2 regions of the Pseudochelatococcus sp. B33 genome follow, and region 2 is predicted to be linked to the other one. Evidence: predicted binding sites of a transcription regulator. Region 2 holds the regulator's gene; the other holds the start of a gene.

Region 1 (10,885 bases), on a different contig from region 2:
GCTGCGGCGACAGCCGCGAGGCGGCGCGCGCCAGCAGCGCGGAGCGCCGTTCGAGCCCGTGGGAAAAGCCCGTCGCGAGGCCGCGCGCGGCGGCACGCCAGCGCGCCCGCGCCCGCTCCAGCAGCACGAGCGGCGACAGGCGGGCGAGCTTCTGCCCGGCGATGGAGAGCCGCGTCCCATGGCGGCGAACGCCGAGGCCCAGCGCATGCTGCAGCCTCCCGCCGGCGAGGTCGAGCCGCTGGCGCGGCAGGGCCAGCAGATTCTCGCCCGACGGCAGCGCCCGCGCCAGCGCCCTGAGCTCGCTCGCGCGCCTGTCCTGCAACCGCGACGTCGCGCCCCGGTGCCGGCGGGCGAGATCGGCGAGCGTCGCCATGAGGTCGAGCCGCACCGGCACCGCCTTCTCGGCCGCGCCCGTGGGAGTGGGCGCGCGCAGGTCGGCGGTGAGGTCGATCAGCGTCCAGTCGGTCTCGTGGCCGATGGCCGAAATCAGCGGAATGGCGCTCGCGGCGGCCGCACGCACGACGATTTCCTCGTTGAACGACCACAGATCCTCCAGCGAGCCGCCACCGCGCGCCACGATCAGCACGTCCGGACGCGGCACCGGGCCGTCGAGGGCGAGGGCGTTGAAGCCGTGAATGGCCGCCGCCACTTCCGCTGCGCTCGTCTCGCCCTGCACGCGCACAGGCCACACCAGCACGCGGCGCGGGAAGCGCTCGCCGAGGCGGTGCAGGATGTCGCGGATCACTGCGCCGGTAGGCGAGGTGACGACGCCGATGACCTTGGGCAGGAACGGCAGCGGGCGCTTGCGCGCCTCGTCGAAGAGGCCCTCGGCGGCGAGTTTTCTGCGCCGCTCCTCCAGGATGGCCATGAGCGCGCCGACACCGGCGGGCTCCAGGCTTTCGATGACGATCTGATAGCGCGAGGAGGCCGGAAAGGTAGTGATGCGCCCGACCGCGATCACCTCCATGCCCTCCTCCGGGCGGATCCTGAGCCGCTGGAACACGCCCCTCCAGATCACGGCGTCGATGCGCGCGCTCTCGTCCTTGAGGCCGAAATAGGCGTGACCGGAGGAATGCGGGCCGCGATAGCCGGTGATCTCGCCGCGCAGGCGCACATGGCCGAAGGCGTCCTCCAGCGTGCGCTTCAGCGCGCCCGACAGCGCGCTGACGGTCCATTCCTGCGCGTTGGAAGCAGGCGTTTCGGCTTCGATCGTTTCAAGGGGCGTGCGACTCATGGGCGTGCGACTCATGGAGGCCACTTTAGGAGAACGCCGCGCCCGCGTCATCCGATATGGCATCGCGCGATATGGCATCGTGACGGACATCGTGTTAAACGCACGCTTCCATCGACGGGAGAAGGCGAAGAGAGGGCCGCATGAACATTCTGCTGCTGGGATCGGGCGGGCGCGAGCATGCGCTGGCATGGGCCATCGCCAAAAGCCCGCGCACCGACAGGCTGTTCATCGCCCCCGGCAATCCCGGCACGGCGCAGGTCGGCGCGAATGTCGCGCTCGACATCGCCGATCACGCGGCGGTCATCGCCTTCTGCCGCGAGAACGCCATCGGCCTCGTCGTCGTCGGCCCGGAGGCGCCGCTGGTTGCGGGCATTGTCGACGATCTGGCCGAGGCCGGCATTCCCGCCTTCGGCCCGCGCAAGGCGGCCGCCCAGCTCGAAGGTTCGAAAAGCTTCACCAAGGCCCTGTGCGACGAATTCGACATCCCCACCGCCGCCTATGCCCGCTTCACCGAGGCCGAGCCGGCGCTGCGCTACGTGCGCGGGCGCGGCGCGCCCATCGTCGTCAAGGCGGACGGGCTTGCCGCCGGCAAGGGCGTCGTCGTGGCGGAAACAGTGGAGCAGGCCGAGGAGGCCGTGCGCCTCGTCTTCTCCGGCCAGTTCGGCGCGGCCGGCGCCGCCGTCGTCATCGAGGATTTCCTCGATGGCGAGGAAGCGAGTTTCTTTGCCCTGAGCGACGGCGAGACCGCGGTTCCGCTCGCCTCGGCCCAGGATCACAAGCGCGCGTTCGACGGCGACAAGGGCCCCAACACCGGCGGCATGGGCGCCTATTCCCCGGCTCCGGTGGTGACGCCCGAAATCGCCCGCCGCGTCGTGGACGAGATCATCAACCCGACGGTGGCGGGCCTGAGGGCACGCGGCAGGCCCTATGTCGGCGTGCTCTACGCCGGGCTAATGATTGGGGCGGAGGGGCCGAAACTCATCGAATACAATGCCCGTTTCGGCGATCCGGAATGCCAGGTGCTGCTGCCGCGCCTTGAAAGCGATCTCGTCGAGCTGCTGCTCGCCAGCGTCGAGGGGCGGCTCAAGGACGTGCGGCCGAGGTGGCGCGACGATGCGGCGCTCACCGTCGTGCTGGCGGCGCAGGGCTACCCCGGCGACGTCAGGAAAGGCAGCGTGATCAGGAACATCGATGCGGCCGAGGCTGTCGAGGGCGTGACCGTCTTCCACGCCGGCACACGGGCGGAAGGCGGCGCCATCCTCGCCAACGGCGGGCGGGTGCTGAACGTCACCGCCCTCGCCCCCACCATCGGCGAGGCGCGCGCGCGCGCCTACGAGGCGGTGGCGCGCATCGACTGGCCGGAGGGCTTTTGCCGCTCCGATATCGGCTGGCGGGCGATTGGGCGCGTGACATGACACACTGCCTGGGTTAAACCGCTGGCGTCCCTTCTTGATATATGGAAACCGTTTCCTGCCATGTCCGTTTCTGCGAATTCCGGGTCTGAGAACCAGAAACCGCAAAAGCTGCTCGCCCGCCAGCCGCGCGGCTTCGCCGACCGTGGACCGGCCGATATCGCCGCCACCGAGCGCATGCTGGCCCATATCCGCGAGACCTATGAGCTTTACGGTTTCGACGCGGTCGAGACCCCGTTCGTGGAATACACCGACGCGCTGGGCAAATTCCTGCCCGATCAGGACCGGCCGAACGAGGGCGTGTTCTCGTTCCAGGACGACGACGAGCAATGGCTGTCGCTGCGCTACGATCTGACGGCCCCCCTCGCCCGCCACGTGGCGGAGAACTACGACACCCTGCCCAAGCCCTACCGCAGCTATCGCGCCGGCTGGGTTTTTCGCAACGAGAAGCCGGGGCCGGGACGCTTCCGCCAGTTCATGCAGTTCGACGCCGACACCGTGGGCGCGGCCTCCGTCTCGGCCGACGCGGAAATCTGCATGATGGCGGCCGATACGCTGGAGCGCGTCGGCATCGCCCGCGGTGCCTATGCCGTGAAGATCAACAACCGCAAGGTGTTAGACGGCGTGCTGGAGGCCATCGGACTTGGCGACGACGTGCACGCCGCTAGGCGCCTGACGGTGCTGCGCGCCATCGACAAGCTCGACCGGCTCGGGCCAGACGGCGTGGCGCTGCTGCTCGGCGAGGGCCGCAAGGACGAGAGCGGCGATTTCACCAAGGGCGCCGGCCTCGATCCGGCCCAGATCGCGCGCGTGCTCGCCTTCACCGCCGCGCGCGGCGCGAGCGCCGGGGAGACGCTCGGTAATCTCGAAAAGGTGGTGGGGGGTTCGGGTCGCGGTCTCGAGGGTGTTGCCGAACTGCGCGAGATCGCGGCGCTGGTGGCTGCTGCGGGCTACGACGACGGGCGCCTCGCCATCGACCCCGCGGTGGTGCGCGGCCTCGAATATTACACCGGCCCGGTCTACGAGGCGGAGCTGACGTTCACCGTTGCGGGCGAGGACGGCCAGCCGGTGCGCTTCGGCTCGATCGGCGGCGGCGGCCGCTACGACGGGCTCGTCGCCCGCTTCCGGGGCGAGCCGGTGCCGGCCACGGGCTTCTCCATCGGCGTATCGCGGTTGCTCGCGGCGCTCAAGATCGTCGGCAGCCCCATCGTGCAGGGGGCGGCGCCGCCCGGACCGGTCGTGGTGCTGGTGCTCGACCGCGACGAGATCGCCCATTACCAGCGCCTCGTGACGCGGCTGCGCGAGGCGGGAATCCGGGCCGAACTCTATCTCGGCTCCTCCGGCCTCAAGGCGCAGATGAAATACGCCGACCGGCGCCAGAGCCCGGCCGTCGTCATCCAGGGTTCGAACGAGCGGGCCGAGGGCACCGTGCAGATCAAGGATCTCGTCGCGGGCGCCGAGCAGGCGGCGCACGCGGGGCAGGACCTCGACAACGCTGCCTACAAGGCGCAGCGTCTGGCGCAGTTTTCGGTGAGCGAATCCGAGCTGGTGGAGGCCGTGCGCGGCGTATTGGCGCGCCAGGGCGGCTGACGGTCGAGAGGGCAACATGACACAGGCATCGAAAAAAGCCACCGACCGGGCGGGCGCGCTGCTGTCGCTCTTCGCGCGCGAAGGCTATCGGCGCATCGAGCCCTCGGTGCTGCAGCCGGTCGATGTGTTCCTCGACCTCTCGGGCGAGGACATCCGCCGCCATATGTTTTTGACGCAGGATTCCGACGGCAACGAGCTTTGCCTGCGGCCGGACTACACCATCCCGGTGAGCCGCGACTACCTCGCCTCGCGCGGGCCGGAGGCCACAGCCTCGCTGAGCTATCTCGGCCCGGTGTTCCGCCAGCGTGCCGGCCGGGCGGGGGAATTCCCCCAGGCGGGCATCGAATCCTTCGGCCGCACCGACCGCGAGGCGGCGGACGCGGAGGTCGTGGCGCTGGGCTTCGAGGCGCTGACCGGCCTCGGCGTCACCGAGCCTTCCGTGCGCCTCGGCGACGTCGGCCTGCTGCGCGCCGTGCTCGACGCGCTCGGCGTGTCGGCCGCGCAGCGCCGGCGCGTGCTGCGGGCGGTGGCGGAGGGACGGCCGCTCGACTGGGCCAACGGCGAGCGCGCGGGCCGGAACGGCGCGGCTTCCGACCACGCGGGCCTGCTCGCGGCCATCGAGGGGCAGGACCCGACCGCCGCGCGCGCCTTCGTCGAGGACGTGCTGTCGATCGCCGGCATCAGCAGCGTCGGCGGACGGTCGGCCGGCGAGATCGCCGAACGCTTCCTCGCCCGCGCCGCCGACCGCAACGGCGGCGACCTCACCGACAGGCAGCGCGAGATGCTCGCGCGCTACCTCGCCATCGAGGCCGATCCCGACATGGCGGCGGCCGCGATTCGCGATCTGGCGCGCGAGGCGCGGATCGACCTCGATGCGGCGCTCGAATCGTTCGAGGCGCGCACCGGCTTCCTCGCCGCCCGCGGCCTCGATGTCGGCGCAATCGTTTTCGCTGCGGGCTTCGCCCGCAACCTCGACTACTACACGGGCTTCATCGTCGAGATCCACGACAGCCGGCAGCCGGACACGCGGCCCATTCTCGGCGGTGGGCGCTACGACAGCCTGCTGACGCACCTCGGCGCGCCCGAGCCCGTGCCGGCCGTGGGCTTCGCCATCTGGATCGACCGGCTCGACGCCGACAACGCCACGGGAGGCCAGTAGATGAGCGCGCCCCTGATCATCGCCGTTCCCTCCAAGGGCCGCCTGCAGGAAAACGCCTTCGCCTTCTTCGCCCGCGCCGGGCTTGAGCTGGTGCGCCCCGGCGGCGCACGCGACTATCGCGGCGCGATCAAGGGCCTCGCGGATGTGGAAGTGGCGTTTCTCTCCGCCTCCGACATCGTCGGGCAACTGGCGACGGGGGCGGCGCATCTCGGCATCACCGGCGAGGACCTGCTGCGCGAGCAGCTCGCGGACGCCGACGCGGTGGTGGAATTCGTCGCGCCGCTCGGCTTCGGCTTCGCCGACGTGGTGGTGGCCGCGCCGCAGGCCTGGATCGACGTGCGCACCATGGCCGACCTCGACGACGTCGCCGCCGATATCCGCCAGCGCCACGCACGCCGCCTCAGGGTGGCGACGAAATACGTCAACCTGACGCGCCGCTTCTTCGCCGACCACGGCGTCAGCGACTACCGCATCGTGGAGAGCCTCGGCGCGACCGAGGGCGCGCCCGCCGCGGGCACGGCCGAGATCATCGTCGACATCACCACGACCGGCGCGACGCTGGCGGCGAACGCGCTCAAGGTCATCGACGACGGCGTGATCCTGCGCTCGCAGGCCAATCTGGTCGCCTCCGTTTCCGCCACCTGGTCCGGCGCGGCGCGGCGGGCGGCGCGCACCATCCTCACCCGCATCGCGGCCGAGGAGGAGGCGCGCACCATCCGCGAGCTCACCGCCGTGCTGCCGGCCGACGCGCAACTGCCGGACGACCTCGCCGGGCGCTTCGGCGCGAGCCTGCCCTTCGGCCTGCCCGACGCGCGCGGCACGGTCGTGCTGCACTGCCCGGTGGGACAGGTTTTCGCGCTGGCGGACCTGCTGGCGCGGACCGGAGCCGATCCCGTGACCGTGCGTTCCGTGGACTGGGTGCTGCGCCGCACCAATCCGCTGATCGAACGCCTGCTGGCGCGCATCGGCGCCGAGGCGGCGGGCTGATGCGGGCTTTGACGGGTTCTGCCCGCCACGACTTCACGATCGCCTCATTTGCACGATCGCCTCACTTGTATCATTGCCTCACTTGCGCCGCGCGGATATGGTTTGCGGCGTTCTGTTCCCGTCATGACGGTCAGCGCCGTCGAGCTTTCGAGTCCAAACGTCCATGAAGCATGCCCCTTTCACGTCCGCCTCGCCCAAATTCCGCAGGGCCGCGATGCTCGTCACGGTCGGCACGGCTCTCCTCACCGCCTCCGTCGCCCCGGCGCAGAACAACAACGATCCCGGCATGATGCGCGGCAACGAGCCAGGCAGAAGGCAGGCCGTGCCCCAGCAGCAGGAAAAGCAGTTTCCGGTCGGCACGTCGTGGGCGGCCCTCGAGCTCAACGGCAAGGCCTATCCGGGCGACCGGAGCCGGCCCTATTTCACCCTCGACAGCCAGTATCAGCTGCGCGGCTTCGGCGGATGCAACACCTTTTCCGCCACGGCCTATCCGCTGCGCTCCCAGGGCTTCGCCGTGAGCCCCTTCGCCATGACGCGCAAAAGCTGCGGCGCCGCGATCGACGCGGCCGAGCGTGCCTTCATGCTGGCGCTGCGCATGAGCCAGAAATGGGACATCGTCAAGGGCCAGCTCGTGCTCCAGGGCTCCGCCGGCACCATCCGCGCCGACCGCTCGCTCTGACGCCGTTCCGCGCCGTTCCGCGATCACAAAAAGTCCGTTTCTCTTCCCTTGACAGGATGCCGGGGTGAAACTACCTTCGCCTCATCCGTTAGCACTCTCCTCGGTCGAGTGCTAACAGGCTGCAACATCCACCATACCGCGCGCCTTGCGCGCATGCTTTGAAGAGGAAGCGGATCCATGACATTCCGTCCGTTGCATGACCGTGTGGTCGTCCGTCGCGTCGAGAGCGAGGAGAAGACCAAGGGTGGCATCATCATCCCCGACACCGCCAAGGAGAAGCCGCAGGAAGGCGTCATCGTCGCCGCCGGGCTTGGCGCCCGCGACGAGGACGGCGAGCGCATCCCGCTCGACGTCAAGGAAGGCGACCGCGTGCTGTTCGGCAAGTGGTCCGGCACCGAGGTGAAGATCGACGGCGAAGACCTCCTCATCATGAAGGAATCGGACATCCTCGGCATCATCGGCTGAGCGGTCGCGACCGGTTTTTTCTTCCATCAGATTCAGTTAGCAGGAGATCAAGAGTTATGGCTCCCAAGGACGTGAAATTTTCCGCCGACGCGCGCGAGCGCCTCCTTCGCGGCGTCGACACCCTCGCCAACGCCGTCAAGGTGACGCTCGGCCCCAAGGGCCGCAATGTCGTCATCGAGAAGTCGTTCGGCGCGCCCCGCATCACCAAGGACGGCGTCACCGTCGCCAAGGAGATCGAGCTCGAGGACAAGTTCGAGAACCTCGGCGCGCAGCTCGTGCGTGAAGTCGCGTCGAAGACCAACGACCAGGCCGGTGACGGCACCACGACCGCGACCGTTCTCGCCCAGGCCATCGTGCGCGAGGGCTCCAAGGCGGTTGCCGCCGGCCTCAACCCGCAGGACCTGAAGCGCGGCATCGACCTCGCCGTCGACGCGGCCGTCAAGGACATCAAGGCCCGCGCCAAGAAGCTCGCCAACTCGCAGGAAGTCGCGCAGGTCGGCACCATTTCGGCCAACAGCGAGGCCGAGATCGGCAAGCTGATCGCCGAGGCCGTCGAGCGCGTCGGCAACGAGGGCGTGATCACGGTCGAGGAGGCCAAGAGCTTCGAGACCGAGCTCGACGTGGTCGAGGGTCTGCAGTTCGACCGCGGGTATCTCTCGCCCTACTTCATCACCAACGCCGAGAAGCTGATCGTCGACTTCGAGGACCCCTTCATCCTCATCCACGAGAAGAAGCTGTCGTCGCTGCAGCCGCTGCTGCCCGTGCTCGAGGCCATCGTGCAGACCGGCAAGCCGCTGCTCATCATCGCCGAGGACGTCGAGGGCGAGGCGCTCGCGACGCTCGTCGTCAACAAGCTGCGCGGCGGCCTGAAGGTCGCGGCCGTCAAGGCGCCGGGCTTCGGCGACCGTCGCAAGGCCATCCTCGAGGACATCGCCATCGTCACCGGCGGCCAGACGATCTCCGAGGACCTCGGCATCAAGCTCGAGAACGTGACGCTCGCCCAGCTCGGCCGCGCCAAGCGCGTGCGCATCGAGAAGGAAGCCACCACGATCATCGACGGCAGCGGCGCCAAGGAAGACATCGACGGCCGCGTCGCCCAGATCAAGGCCCAGATCGAGGAGACCACCTCCGACTACGACCGCGAGAAGCTGCAGGAGCGTCTCGCCAAGCTTGCCGGCGGCGTGGCGGTCATCCGCGTCGGCGGCGGCTCGGAAGTCGAGGTGAAGGAGCGCAAGGACCGCGTCGACGACGCGCTGAACGCCACCCGCGCCGCGATCGAGGAAGGCATTGTCCCCGGCGGCGGCGTCGCCCTGCTGCGCGCCAAGGCCGCGGTGGAGCAGCTCGCCACCGAGAACCCCGACATCAAGGCCGGCATCGAGATCGTGCTGAAGGCGCTTGAGTCGCCGGTCCGCCAGATCGCCGCCAATGCCGGCGTCGAGGGCGCGATCGTGGTCGGCAAGATCCTCGACAGCGACTCCCAGACCTACGGCTTCGACGCCCAGACGGAAGAGTTCGTGGACCTGATCGAGGCCGGTATCGTCGACCCCGCCAAGGTCGTGCGCACCGCCCTGCAGGATGCGGCCTCCGTCGCCGGCCTCATCGTCACCACCGAGGCGCTGGTCGCCGAACTGCCCAAGGAAAAGCCCGCCCTTCCGGCCGGCGCTCCCGGCGGCTTCGGCGGCGACTTCTGATCGCCCGCCAACGCCCGCACGATGCGCTGCGGGCCATCCGGACAATCGCGCCGGCCCCGAAAGGGGCCGGCTTTTTGTCTTGCCAATCTCCTCTGTTCGGGCTGCCATGCATTGCACGCATGCCGCGCCGCCTCAGTCGGTTATTTCCGCTTCTTATGCTGGAATTTATATGATTTCACTTGCCTGATGGCTTTTCCGCTTACATGATATAGGCGTCATGTGCCGTCTCCTCGCCTACTCTGGCGACCCGACCTTTATGGATGCTCTCGTCTGCGCGCCGAAGAACTCTCTGGTGCGGCAATCCCTGCATGCCTGCGAGGGCAAGACCGCGACGAACGGCGACGGCTTCGGGCTCGCCTGGTACGGCGATCGCGACGAGCCGGGGCTGTTCCGGGACCTGCGTCCCGCGTGGTCGGACGAGAACCTGCAATCGCTGTGCGCGCAGGTACGCTCGCCGCTGTTCCTGGCGCATGTGCGCGCGGCGACGCACACGGCGACGACCCGCGCCAACTGCCACCCGTTCGCCTGCGGACGCTACGCCTTCATGCACAACGGGCAGGTCGGCTCCTATCACCGCGTGCGGCGCCGGCTCGAGGCGCTGCTGCCCGACGAGCTGTTCGATCAGCGCGCCGGCACGACCGATTCCGAACTGCTGTTCCTGCTCGTTCTGGCGCAGATGGAAGCCGGCAAGAGTCCGGGCGCGGCCGTGGGGACGGTCATGGCGCGGACGAAGGAGCTCATGCTCGCCGCGCAGATCGCCGAGGCGCTGCGGTTCGTCGCCATCCTGACCGACGGCCAGACCATCTGGGCCTTCCGCACGTCCTGCGACGGACACACGCCGCGCCTCTACATGCGCGAGCGGCCGGGGGCGACCATCATCGCTTCCGAGCCGCTCGACAACCTGCGCGATGCGTGGACCCTGGTGCCGGACAATTCGGTCACCACGATCCGCCGCGGTCTCGGCGCGACGAGCGAATCGCTCGTCATCGGCGGCGGCTCCTGGCCGCTTGCCGCGTGATCGCGGTTCCGGTCACGCACGCACCATGTCCTTCTCCCGAGCCTAGACGATGTCGCGCTTCCGGTCTGTCGCACGCGCGGGGGCTGCCGTCGGCGCGGCATCCGTGGCATCGCGCCTCCTGGGGTTCGCGCGCGATGTGCTGATCGCGGGGGTGCTCGGCGCGGGCGTGGTCGCCGATGCCTTTCTCGTCGCCTTCCGTATTCCCAACGTCATCCGGCGGGTGCTCGGCGAAGGCGGGCTGAACGCCGGGTTCGTGCCGCTCTACGGCGAGGTCGCGGCGCGCGAGGGCAAGGAAGCCGCGCGTCGGTTCGCGGGGCGCACCATCGTCAACGCCGCCCTGTTCTTCGCGGCGCTCGCGGGCCTCGCGGAGCTCGCGGCGGGGGCGCTCGTGCTCGCGGTCGCCACCGGCTTCGGCGACGATGCGAACAGGTTCGCGCTTGCGGTGTGCTACACTCGGCTGGCGCTGCCGTTCATCGCCTTCACCGGCCTCGCCTCGCTGCTGGCGGCGCTGCTCAACGCGGAACGCCGCTTCATGGCCGCGGCCGTGGCGCCGGCGCTGGTCAACGGCGTGCTGATCGCAGCCCTCCTGCTGCTGCCCGGCGGCGGGACGGCCGACGACCCGGCGACCGGCGCCTGGCTTGCCGTGGCGA
Region 2 (10,885 bases):
TGGTCGCCGAGAACAAGAAGCCGGCGGAAGGCACGCCGGTGCTGCTCGGCATCACCAAGGCGAGCCTGCAGACGAAGTCGTTCATCTCGGCCGCTTCGTTCCAGGAGACGACCCGGGTGCTGACGGAAGCCGCGGTCAACGGCAAGTCCGACAAGCTGGAAGGCCTGAAGGAGAACGTCATCGTCGGCAGCCTGATCCCGGCCGGAACGGGCGCCATCGCCGCCAGGCTGCGCGAGATCGCCCAGCGCCGCGACGAGCTGATCCTGGGCCAGCGCGCCCGCGAGAACCGCGTCGCTGCGCAGGCGGCCGCGGATCACGTCACTGCGGAGCAGGTGTTCGATACCGTGCCCTCGCTCTCCGAGCCGCAGCCGGACGTGTGATCGGCTGACGCATACGAAATGAAGAACCCGCGGCTGAGAGGCCGCGGGTTTTTTATGGCCCGGCGGACGAAGCGGACACCGGGCCGGCCGAACCTCTCTCGACCCCTTGCCGCCTTCAGGGATCCGACGCGACGCAGTCCGCTTCGATCTCAACCAGCCAGTCGGGGTCGATGAAACGCGACACCTGCACGAAGGTACAGGCGGGTCGTATGGTGCCGAAGAGCTCGCCGTGCGCACGCGCCGCCTCGCGCCATTGCTCGATGTCGGTCAGCATGATGCGCGTGCGGATGACCTGGGGCAGGGTGCAGCCGGCTTCTTCGATCGCGCGGCGCACGATGCCCAAACAGAGCTTGGTTTGCGCGTAAACATCGCCACGGTGGGCGGCGCGGCCGTCCGGGCCGATCGGCGCGGTTCCGGCTACCGCCAGAAAGGAGCCGACCCTGACGGCGCGGCTGAAGCCGATCTCGGGTTCGAGCGGCGACCCAGACGTGACAAGTCTGCGCTGTTCCATGGAATCGCTCCCTACAAGATCTTTCCGTGCGGCGGTCAGCGTATCCCTACGTTACGTTACAGGCCCCTGCAAGGTCGCGTTCCACCTATTCCCGCCAATTTCGCCGTCGCTGCCGGAACGCTTGACGGAAAGCGACTTTCGCTCACCATGTGCCTTGCGAAAGAGCGCACAGAAAGGATCGCGATGCCTACTGCCGACTATGCGGTGACGATGGCGAGGTACAACCTCTGGCAAAACGACAATCTCGTGAGTGCGGCCTCGGCGCTTTCCGCCGAGGCCCGCGAGCTCGAAAGAGGGGCGTTCTTCGGCTCCATTCAGAAAACCTTCTTCCACCTGTTCTGGGCCGATCGGGCCTGGATGAGCCGGTTTACCGGCACGACCCCGCCCGAAGGCGGGATACCGCAGTCCGTTGTCTTCGACGGAAGCTGGGAGGAATTCCGTGACCGGCGCACCGAACTGGACAATCGGATTCTGCATTGGGCGAAGAGTGTCGATCCGGACTGGTTCGCGGGTGATCTCACCTGGTTTTCGGGGGCGCTCGGCCGGCAGATGACCAAGCCGAAGGGCATCCTGCTGATCCAGCTCTTCAACCACCAGACCCATCACCGCGGACAGATCCATGCGATGCTGACGGCCGCCGGAGCGAGACCCGGCGCCACGGACGTGTCATTCATGCCCGAGGCGTTTCAGGAGCCTTGAGCCGGAGCCGCCGTTCGCGGGGCTTCGGGACTTCAGGGTGAACCCTGACGGAATATCCTCACGGCATCCGCCACCAGATCGGCGTTGCCGCCCGTCACTTCGCCCCGCGCGCGGTGACGCCCGTCCTCCAGCCCGACGCGGGTGGACCAGCGCCGCTGCCGGGCGCGTTCGACGAAATGCCAGACGGTCGCATCGAACCCGTGCAGGAGGATCGGCCGCGCGACGCCCGCCTCCTGCAGAACCTGCGCTATGCCATCCGCGATCCTGTCGGCTTCCTTCGGGTCCTGCTCCTCGATCTCGATGAGAACGCGGGAAACCCGATGGCATGCGGGAAGCGCGACAAATCTCCTGGCGTCCGCCACCGTCGCAAGCCCGGCCTCGACGCGGACCCCGATGTCATGCAGCAATTCCAGGATTGCAGGCGCGTCCCGCTCGGACAGATTGGCGGAGGCATAATCCGGCAACACGCGCCAGGCCGCGATGCAGTCGCGTGTCCGCTTCTCGTCGCCCTCGATCCACGCACCCGTCGATACCCCGACGAGCGTGCCGGGACACGCCTGGCGCATGGCACGCATCGTTTCATCCACCGCCGACAGGCTCTCGCGGCCGTCCGCTCCGCGTGGGTGGACGTGTATCTCGGCGGCCCCGGCCGCGATACAGGCCATGGCATCGAGCGCCATCGCCTCGGTCGTGAGCGGCAATCGGGGATGATAGCCGAAGGGGCGCGCGCCATTGATGCAGGCCTGAACGATCATGCCGGTCTCCGAAGGCTTCCGGGAGACATGTTACCGGGCCGGCGACGATCAGCAAAGGGCCCGGATCCGGCCCGTTCGCGGGATTCTCTCACGTGCTGCGCGGCTTGGCGCGGGTGGTGGCGGTGGCGGCGGTCGGGTCGTCCGGCCAGACGTGGCGCGGATAGCGGCCGCGCATCTCGGCGCGCACGGCAGCCCACGAGCCGCGCCAGAAGCCGGGCAGGTCGCGGGTGATCTGGATGGGGCGGTGCGCCGGCGACAGCAGTTCGAGGGTGAGCGGAATGCGTCCCTGGGCGATGGCGGGGTGCTCGGTCAGCCCGAAAAGCTCCTGCACGCGGACGGCGATGGACGGGTTTTCCCCGGAATAATCCACGGCGATGCGCGAGCCCGTGGGCGCGGTGAAATGGGTCGGCACCTCGCGGTCGAGCTTCTGCTGCTGGGCCCACGGCAGCAGCGACTTCAATGCCGCGTCGAGAACCGGCACGTCGATCTGCGCCAGGCTCGTCAGGCCGACGAGGTGGGGGGCGAGCCAGTCCTCGACGGCGGCGGTGAGCGCGGCGTCGGACACGTCCGGCCACTCGCTGCCGTCTCCTGCGGCGCGGCGCAGGAAGCCGATGCGGGCGCGCCATTGGGCGAGGGCTTTCGTCCAGGGCAGCGCGGCGATGCCTGCCGAGGCGATGCCTCGCGCCAGCACGGTGGCCGAGGCTTCGTCGGCGGGGGCAGGCAATGGCTTCTGGTCGAGCAGGATCGCGTCGAGACGGCGCGTCCGCCTCGCGCGCAGCGCCCGCGCCCCGGTGTCGAAGGTCACTTCCGTGGCCTCGACGATGCGCTCCCCTGCGAGCCGCTCCACGTCCTCGCGCGTCAATGCGGCGGCGGAGACGATGCGGGCGGAGGCGGCGGAGCCGACGATTTCCGCCACCGCCAGGAACTCCTCGCGCGCGAGCCGCTCGGCGGGATCGAGCACCGCGCCGCGCCCGTTGGCGAGCAGATACGTGCCGTCCCGGAAGTCATCGCTTTTCCGCGCCCTGGCGATGCGATCGGGAAAGGCGAGCGCCAGCGGCGGCCCTGCGGGAGCATCCCCGGCAGGCGGGCCGCCCCACTGGCGGGCGAGGCGGCGCATGTCGCCGGCGCGGGGCGAGCGGTCGCGACGGAACTGGCTGACGCGCTCGGCAAGATCTATCGCGTTGCCGCCAAGTCCGCGTTCGACCAGGACGGCGGCGATTTCCGCGGCATCGCCGCTCTCGCCCGTGCGCCGCGCCTCCACCACCATGCGCGCGAGGCGCGGCGGCAGCGGCAGCGATTGCAGCGCGCGGCCGGTGTCGGTGAGCCGGTTGCGCGCATCGAGCGCGTCGAGCGAGCGCAGCAGGTTGCGCGCCTCGGTCAGCGCCGGGGCGGGCGGCGGATCGAGAAAGGCGAGGGTGGCCGGGTCCTCCACGCCCCAGCGGGCGCAGTCGAGAACGAGCGGCGCGAGATCGGCGGTGAGGATTTCCGGCGCCGAGAAGGCTGGCAGCGCGCCGTTGGCGGCTTCCTCCCACAGGCGGTAACACACGCCGGGCTCCGTGCGGCCGGCGCGGCCCCGGCGCTGGTCGACGGCGGCGCGCGAGGCGCGCACGGTCTCGAGCCGCGTGATGCCGATGCCGGGCTCGAAGCGCGGCACGCGGGCAAGGCCCGAATCGATGACCACACGCACGCCCTCGATGGTCAGCGAAGTCTCGGCGATGGAGGTGGCGAGCACCACCTTGCGCCGGCCGGGGGCGCTCGGCCGGATGGCGAGATTCTGCGCCGCGCGGTCGAGCCGGCCGTAGAGGGGCGCGATATCCACAGCATTTGCACCGGTCTTTACCGCTGGCCCGAGCGTCTCGTTCAACAGGTTTTCCACACGGCGGATCTCGGCCTGTCCGGGCAGGAAGACGAGGATCGAACCGCTCTCGGCAGCGAGCGCCGCCCGCACGGCGGCGGCGATGTCCTCCTCGATGCGGCGCGCGGGGTCGCGGCCGATATAGCGCGTCTCGACCGGGAAGGCGCGGCCTTGCGATTCGATGACCGGGGCCGGGGCGCCGGGAGAGCCGACGAGCCGCGCCACCCGCGCCCCGTCGAGCGTGGCCGACATCACCAGAATGCGCAGATCCTCCCGCAGGCCGGACTGCACATCGAGGGCGAGCGCGAGGCTGAAATCGGCGTCGAGCGAGCGCTCATGGAACTCGTCGAAAATGACCGCGGCGACGCCCGACAATTCCGGATCGTCAAGGATCATGCGGGCGAACACGCCCTCCGTCACCACCTCGATGCGCGTGCGCGGGCCGACCTTGGTGTCGAGGCGCGCGCGCAGGCCCACGGTGCCGCCGACGTCCTCGCCCAGCGTCTCGGCCATGCGCGCGCTCGCGCCCCGGGCGGCGAGGCGGCGCGGCTCCAGCATGACGATCCGCCCGTCCGCGCGCCATTCCTCGCCCAGGAGAGCGAGCGGCACGCGTGTCGTCTTGCCCGCGCCCGGCGGGGCGACGAGCACGGCGTTGCGATGCGTCGCCAGCGCGGCCAGCAGCGCCGGCAGCACATCGTCGATGGGAAGACGCAATGTTTCGTCGGTCCAGAATGTTTCGTTGGTCCAGAATGTTTCGTCGGTCATGGAGATCGGTCAGCGGTTCGGACATCGATAACATGTGAGACGGCGACAGACACGTCACCATTGTCATTGAACTGTCGAAAGCCTATGCTCTGCTGACGGGATGAAATGGTGATCCGAATCCCGGAGCGCTTTCCGATCAGGTAAAATCAGGTGGCCGGCCGGAAGTCGCTCGAAGCGGGGAATCGCAGGGCGCATTCCGATCCCGCCGGGTCGGACGTCGCGCCAAGGCCCTGACGACAAAGGGCTCGGCTTCTCGGCAGGGGGTCCGGTTCATCGCGCATTGGGGGGCGGTTGACGCAGGATGGCGAGCAGTCCGATCTATCAGAAAAATGCCGGCGCCGATGGCCCGGCGCCGGACCGCGCCGGGCGCGTGCCGGCTTTCCTTCAGCCCCGGATCTGGGGCAATCCCAAATCGTGGAACTGGGTGCAGAACGGCAAGCTGAAGGGCGGCATGCTGGCCGGGGGCCTGAAGTTCGGCGCCCTCGACACCGGCGGGCTCGACCCGGTGCTCGGCCGCCTCGGATCGCTTGAGGTGCGCCTCGCCACGACCAAGCGCGAGATCCGCCAGGCGCAACGCCTGCGCTACCGCGTTTTCTACAATGAGATGTCCGCCGTGCCCAATGCGGCCTGCATGCTGGCCCAGCGCGACATGGACGACTACGACCCCATCTGCGATCATCTGCTGGTGCTCGATCACGACGCTCCGCGAAAACCCTTCCGCCCCCACAAGCCGAAGGTCGTCGGCACCTACCGGCTGCTGCGGCAGGAGGTCGCCGACCGCTACTTCGGCTTCTACACGGCCGGCGAGTTCGACGTCCAGCCGGTGATCGACGCCAATCCGGGCCTGAATTTCCTGGAGCTCGGCCGCTCGTGCGTGCTCAAGCCCTATCGCAACAAGCGCACGGTGGAGCTGCTCTGGCACGGCATCTGGACCTATGTGCTGCATCACCGCATCGACGTGATGTTCGGCTGCGCGAGCCTTGAGGGCGTCGATCCCAAGGCGCTGGCGCTGCCGCTGAGCTTCCTGCATCATTTCGCGCGCGCCCCCGAGGAGTGGAACGTCAAGGCCCTGCCGGAGCGGTTCGTCTCCATGGACCTGCTGGCCAGGGAAAGCATCGACGCCAAGGCCGCGCTGCACAGCCTGCCGCCGCTGATCAAGGGCTACCTGCGGCTCGGCGGCACGATCGGCGAGGGGGCGGTGATCGACCGGCAGTTCGGCACCACCGACGTGCTGGTGATGCTGCCGGTGAAGGCGATCAACCCGCGCTACATCGGCCATTTCGGCGCCACGGCCAACCGCCACGCGGCGTGATATCGCGAAGGCCGGTGAGCCGTCTCTCGGCCTTCATGAATCCTGTGCAGCGCGTGAGCGCCCCTCAGCGCCCGCGCTCCAGGATGCGCGAGACCACGCGGGCGGTGTAGTCGACCATGGGCACGATGCGCGCGTAGTTGAGGCGCGTCGGGCCGATGACCCCGACCACGCCCAGGATCGTCTGGTTGGAATCGCGGAACGGCGCGGCGATCATCGAGGAGCCGGAGAGCGAGAACAGCTTGTTCTCCGAGCCGATGAAGATGCGCACGCCCTCGCCGTTTTCGGCGCGCGAGAGCAGGTCGATGACGTCCTTCTGGGTTTCGAGATCGGCGAACAGCGTGCGGATGCGTTCGAGATCCTCGGCCGCCTTGAGGTCGTCGAGCAGATTGGCCTGTCCGCGCACGATGAGCTGGCGCCCCTCGCTGGCGCCGACGCTGACGGCGAGCCCGGCGTCGATGAGGTTCGCCACCAGCGCGTCGAGCTCGTGCTCCATGCTGGTGCGCCGTTCCTCGATTTCCGCGCGCAACTCGCCGAGCGTGAGGCCGCGAATGTGGGCGTTGAGGAAGTTGCCGGCCTCGATGAGCGCGCTCGGCGGCAGGCCGGGCGGCAGATCGAGCAGGCGGTTTTCCACGCTGCCGTCCTCGCCCACCAGCACGACGAGCGCGCGCGTGGGGTCGAGGCGCACGAACTCGATGTGCTTGAGCTGCGGGTTCTGCTTGCTGGTGACCACCACGCCCGCGCCGCGCGTGAGGCCGGAAAGCATGACGGTCGCTTCCGACAAGAGCGTGTCGAGGGAAGCGCCCGCGGCCGCGGCGGCAACCTGGGCTTCGATGCGGCCCGTTTCTTCGGCGTCGAGATCGCCGATTTCCAGCATGGCGTCGACAAAGAAGCGCAGGCCGCGTTCGGTGGGCATGCGCCCGGCGCTGGTGTGCGGCGCATAAAGCAGGCCCGCTAGCTCCAGGTCCGACATGACGTTGCGGACGGAGGCCGGCGACAGCGGCATGGGCAGGATGCGTGCCAGATTGCGCGATCCGACCGGTTCGCCGGTGGACAGATAGCCTTCGACCACGCGGCGGAATATCTCGCGCGAGCGCTCGTCGAGTTCCGACATCAGGCGTGCGCTTTCGGTATTGGGGATGGTGTGAAAACGTCTGCTCATCCGGGCCTCGCCACAGCCTTGTCATGGCGCTCCCCAGCGTTACCATAAAATGCGGTGATCACAAATTGCCGCAGCCGCCTGAGCGGTTCACCGTCCGGGGGAAAGAACCGCCCGGCTCCGGCGAATGCCGGTCGATCTTGCGAAAGGCCGACGGGTCTGTCGCGCCGGCCCTTGCCCTGGTCCGTCAGCTGCACGTGCCGCCGCGCAGCTTGAGTGGCACGAAGGCCCGGCTGCCGATGCCGCCCGATCCGCCGCCGATACCCGAGGCGTCGCAAAGCTTTCTTACATAGGGGTTGTCCTCGTCGGCGCCGGCTGTGCTCGCGGCCTCTCCGACGATCTCGTCGCCGGTACGGCCGATGGTGCGCGTGTCGCTGTTGGTCGCGACGGGCGTCGTCACGCGCCGGCGCTGGGCGGGTACGGTCGCGGTCTCAACGAATGTCGCCGTCACCCGGACCGCGTCGGCGACGGGGAGCGCCGTCAGATTGCGCGCGATCTGTATCGCCATGCCGTTGCCGCCGGTGGCGATCTCCGCCAGGGCGAGGCCTTCCCAGGGCAATTGCTCCATCGGATCGCCGCTGGTTCCGGGCTGATCCGGCTCCGGCGTCGGGATTGGCCGGGCGAGGAGTTCCAGCGTCGATCCCGCCACCAGCGCAAGGGTGTAGTTGCCGCCCGCCGCCAGAGAGCCGAGCGTGATCGCCCATTGGCCCGGCGCGGTGCCGTCGTGGCCGAGCGCGCCGGAGAGCAGGGCACTGCCATCGCCGCCCTGCCAGCCGGTCGCGTCGAAGGCGATCCGGAAGGTATCGTCGTCGATCGTCTTCTGCTGTCCTGCCGCAGGGTTGATCGTCAGCAGGGCCTTGCCGATGGTCAGCGCGCCGTCCACATAGGCGATATCGTAGTTGGCCGATGTCAGGCCGCTGGCGGTGAGGGTGTAGCTGCCGGCGTCGGTCGCGCCCTGCGCCGAGCCGCCCCACACCAGCGCGCCGCCGAGCGCGGCCGCCGTCTCGCCGCCGGCGAAGCCGGCGTAGGTCACGCCGCTGCCGCCGCTCCACGGGGCCGCGTCGTAGGTCTTCGCCGCGTCATTCGCTGTCACGGTGAGCGGGGCCTTGCCGATGGTCAGCGCGCCGCTGACATAGGTGATGTCGTAGTTGGCCGACGTCAGGCCGCTGGCGGTGAGGGTGTAGCTGCCGGCGTCGGCCGCGCCCTGCGCCGAGCCGCCCCAGGCCAGCGCACCGCCGAGTGCGGCCGCCGTCTCGCCGCCGGCGAAGCCGGTGTAGGTCACGCCGTTGCCACCGCTCCACGGGGCCGCGTCGTAGGTCTTCGCCCCGTCGTTCGCTGTCACGGTGAGCGCGGCCTTGCCGATGGTCAGCGCGCCGCTGACATAGGTGATGTCGTAGTTGGCCGACGTCAGGCCGCTGGCGGTGAGGGTGTAGCTGCCGGCGTTCTGCGCGCCCTGCGCCGAGCCGCCCCAGGCCAGCGCACCGCCGAGTGCGGCCGCCGTATCGCCGCCGGCGAGGCCGGTGTAGGTCACGCCGTTGCCGCCGCTCCACATGGTCGCGTCGTAGGTCTTCGCCGCGCTGTTCACCGTTACCGTCAGCGCGGCCTTCGTGATCTCGACGCCTGCGGTATAGATGAAACGATAGCCGTTGCTGCCGGAGGTCGGGAGGCCCGTCACCTCCACCGCGCCATACGTGCCGACGTGGAGGCCCGAGAGGACGAGGCCGGGATTGGCGGCGAAATCCGCCGGCGTGCCGCCCACCCATGTGCCGGCATTCGCGCCGTAGGTCGCGGTGGCGTCGCCGTCAGCGTGCACGCGAATGACCTTTGACAGCGCGTAGAGCTCGGGCCGGTAAGTGTCGCCCGGCGGGGCCCAGACGGTGTCGAAGTCCCAGCCCTTGGCTTCGGCGATATTCATGAAATAGCCGGTGCTCGTGATCTGCGCCGTGGTGAGGCCGGTGATGTCCCGCTCGCCCGTGCCCTCGTCGAGCCCGATCGCGGCGGCCAGCCGGGTGCCGTCCTTGTCCCAGAAGCTTGCGGTGATGGTGCTGTCGCCCTCGCGGTGGTGGCCCACGAGCCCGCCGAGGTTACTGCCGCCGGTCACCCGGCCCGCGGCGTAGGCGTTGGTGATGACGCCGGCTACTTGCGTGCCCACCAGCCCGCCGGCATTCCGGTCGCTGGCATGGACGCGGCCGGTGGCGTAGACGTTGACGATCATGGCGCCATCCTCGCCGACGATACCCTGGCCGCCGACGAGACCGCCGACATGCTCGGTTCCCGCCACGTCGCCGGTGGCGTAGGCGGTGGAGATTGTGCCGTCCCTATGCCATCCGACCAGCCCACCGATTGTTATGCCGCCCGTCACGTCACCCATGGCATGGACATTCTCGATACGTCCGCCATCCTGACGTCCCACCAGCCCACCGGCGTCGCCGTGCTCTGCCGCGACGTCGCCCGAGGCCCAGGCGTTGGTGATGGTGCCGGCAACGAGATACCCCACGAGCCCGCCGACGTAGTACTCGCCCGTCACCGCGCCGGTGGCGTAGGCGTCGGTGATGGTGCCGTCGTCATGCCCCGCCAGGCCGCCGACGTTGCTGGTGCCCGTCACCGCGCCGGTCGCGTAGGAGCCAGTGATGGCACCGGCGCCACCCCCGAGCAGGCCGCCGACGCTGACACTGCCCTGCACGTTGCCGGTGGCGTATGAATTCGCGATGATATTGTCAGACGTGTTCTGGGCGCCGACGAGTCCGCCGACGAAGTTCGCCCCCGTTACGTCCACGTCCGCCCACGCGTTGGTGATGCTGCCGCCATCCATGCTCTGGCCGCCGACGAGGCCGCCGACCTCGTTGCCGGTGCCCGTTACCGAGCCGGTTACCCGGACGTTGTCAATGGCCGTGGTGCTGGCTGTCCCGACCAAGCCGCCGACGATACCCTCGCCCGTCACCCGCACATCCCCGAGGCTGAGGTTTTCGATCGTCGCGCTGCCGGTACTTCCGAACAGGCCGACGTAGCTCTGTTGCGGCCGGTGGATGACGAGACCCTGGATGATGTGGCCACGGCCGTCCAACACGCCCCCGAAATAAATCCCATCGGCAAATGTGCCGATCGGCACGAAGCCGAAGAGATTGGCGTCGGCGTCCTTCGTCGTCGCCGTGCGCCAGACGCTGCTGTCGGTGAACGCGGCGGCGAAGTCGATGTCGTTCGCGAGGACGTAGGTCCTGCCCGCGGCATAGCCGGTATCCGCATCCGTATGCGCCCGGATGAGCTGCAGCTGCTCGGCATTGCGGATGGTGTATGTGTTGCCGCCGTCGGGGTTGCCGAGCACGTCGAGTGTCATCCGCAGCATGGGCCGGGTGTCGCCGTCGACGATGTACCACGGATCGTCGACGGCGAAGATCCAGCCCTCTTCGGTGTAAGTGTCTTTCAGGTAGGCGTCGGCCGCGGTGAGGCCGGTG

What was found. Region 2 encodes HrcA, which represses chaperone genes, less so after heat shock. Its sites were predicted from a motif close to GTTAGCACTCNCNNNNNGNGAGTGCTAAC; they were not measured.
Region 1: a site for HrcA is predicted at 7,149-7,177, ahead of groES (co-chaperone GroES). Genes of this name have one in related genera too.

The regions. Positions count from the first base shown of each region.
Region 1 is NZ_JBSEFH010000015.1:109,374-120,258, forward strand. Features, by position in the region: gene xseA (exodeoxyribonuclease VII large subunit) at 1-1,234, opposite strand, end outside; gene purD (phosphoribosylamine--glycine ligase) at 1,375-2,649, shown strand; gene hisS (histidine--tRNA ligase) at 2,710-4,236, shown strand; gene ACUSIJ_RS17585 (ATP phosphoribosyltransferase regulatory subunit) at 4,253-5,395, shown strand; gene hisG (ATP phosphoribosyltransferase) at 5,396-6,382, shown strand; gene ACUSIJ_RS17595 (META domain-containing protein) at 6,546-7,061, shown strand; gene groES (co-chaperone GroES) at 7,239-7,526, shown strand; gene groL (chaperonin GroEL) at 7,583-9,217, shown strand; gene ACUSIJ_RS17610 (class II glutamine amidotransferase) at 9,435-10,235, shown strand; gene murJ (murein biosynthesis integral membrane protein MurJ) at 10,285-10,885, shown strand, end outside.
Region 2 is NZ_JBSEFH010000006.1:57,409-68,293, reverse strand. Features, by position in the region: gene rpoC (DNA-directed RNA polymerase subunit beta') at 1-380, shown strand, start outside; gene ACUSIJ_RS08045 (RidA family protein) at 496-891, opposite strand; gene ACUSIJ_RS08040 (DinB family protein) at 1,075-1,590, shown strand; gene ACUSIJ_RS08035 (3-keto-5-aminohexanoate cleavage protein) at 1,623-2,345, opposite strand; gene hrpB (ATP-dependent helicase HrpB) at 2,434-4,965, opposite strand; gene ACUSIJ_RS08025 (GNAT family N-acetyltransferase) at 5,267-6,277, shown strand; gene hrcA (heat-inducible transcriptional repressor HrcA) at 6,342-7,436, opposite strand; gene ACUSIJ_RS08015 (MBG domain-containing protein) at 7,621-10,885, opposite strand, start outside.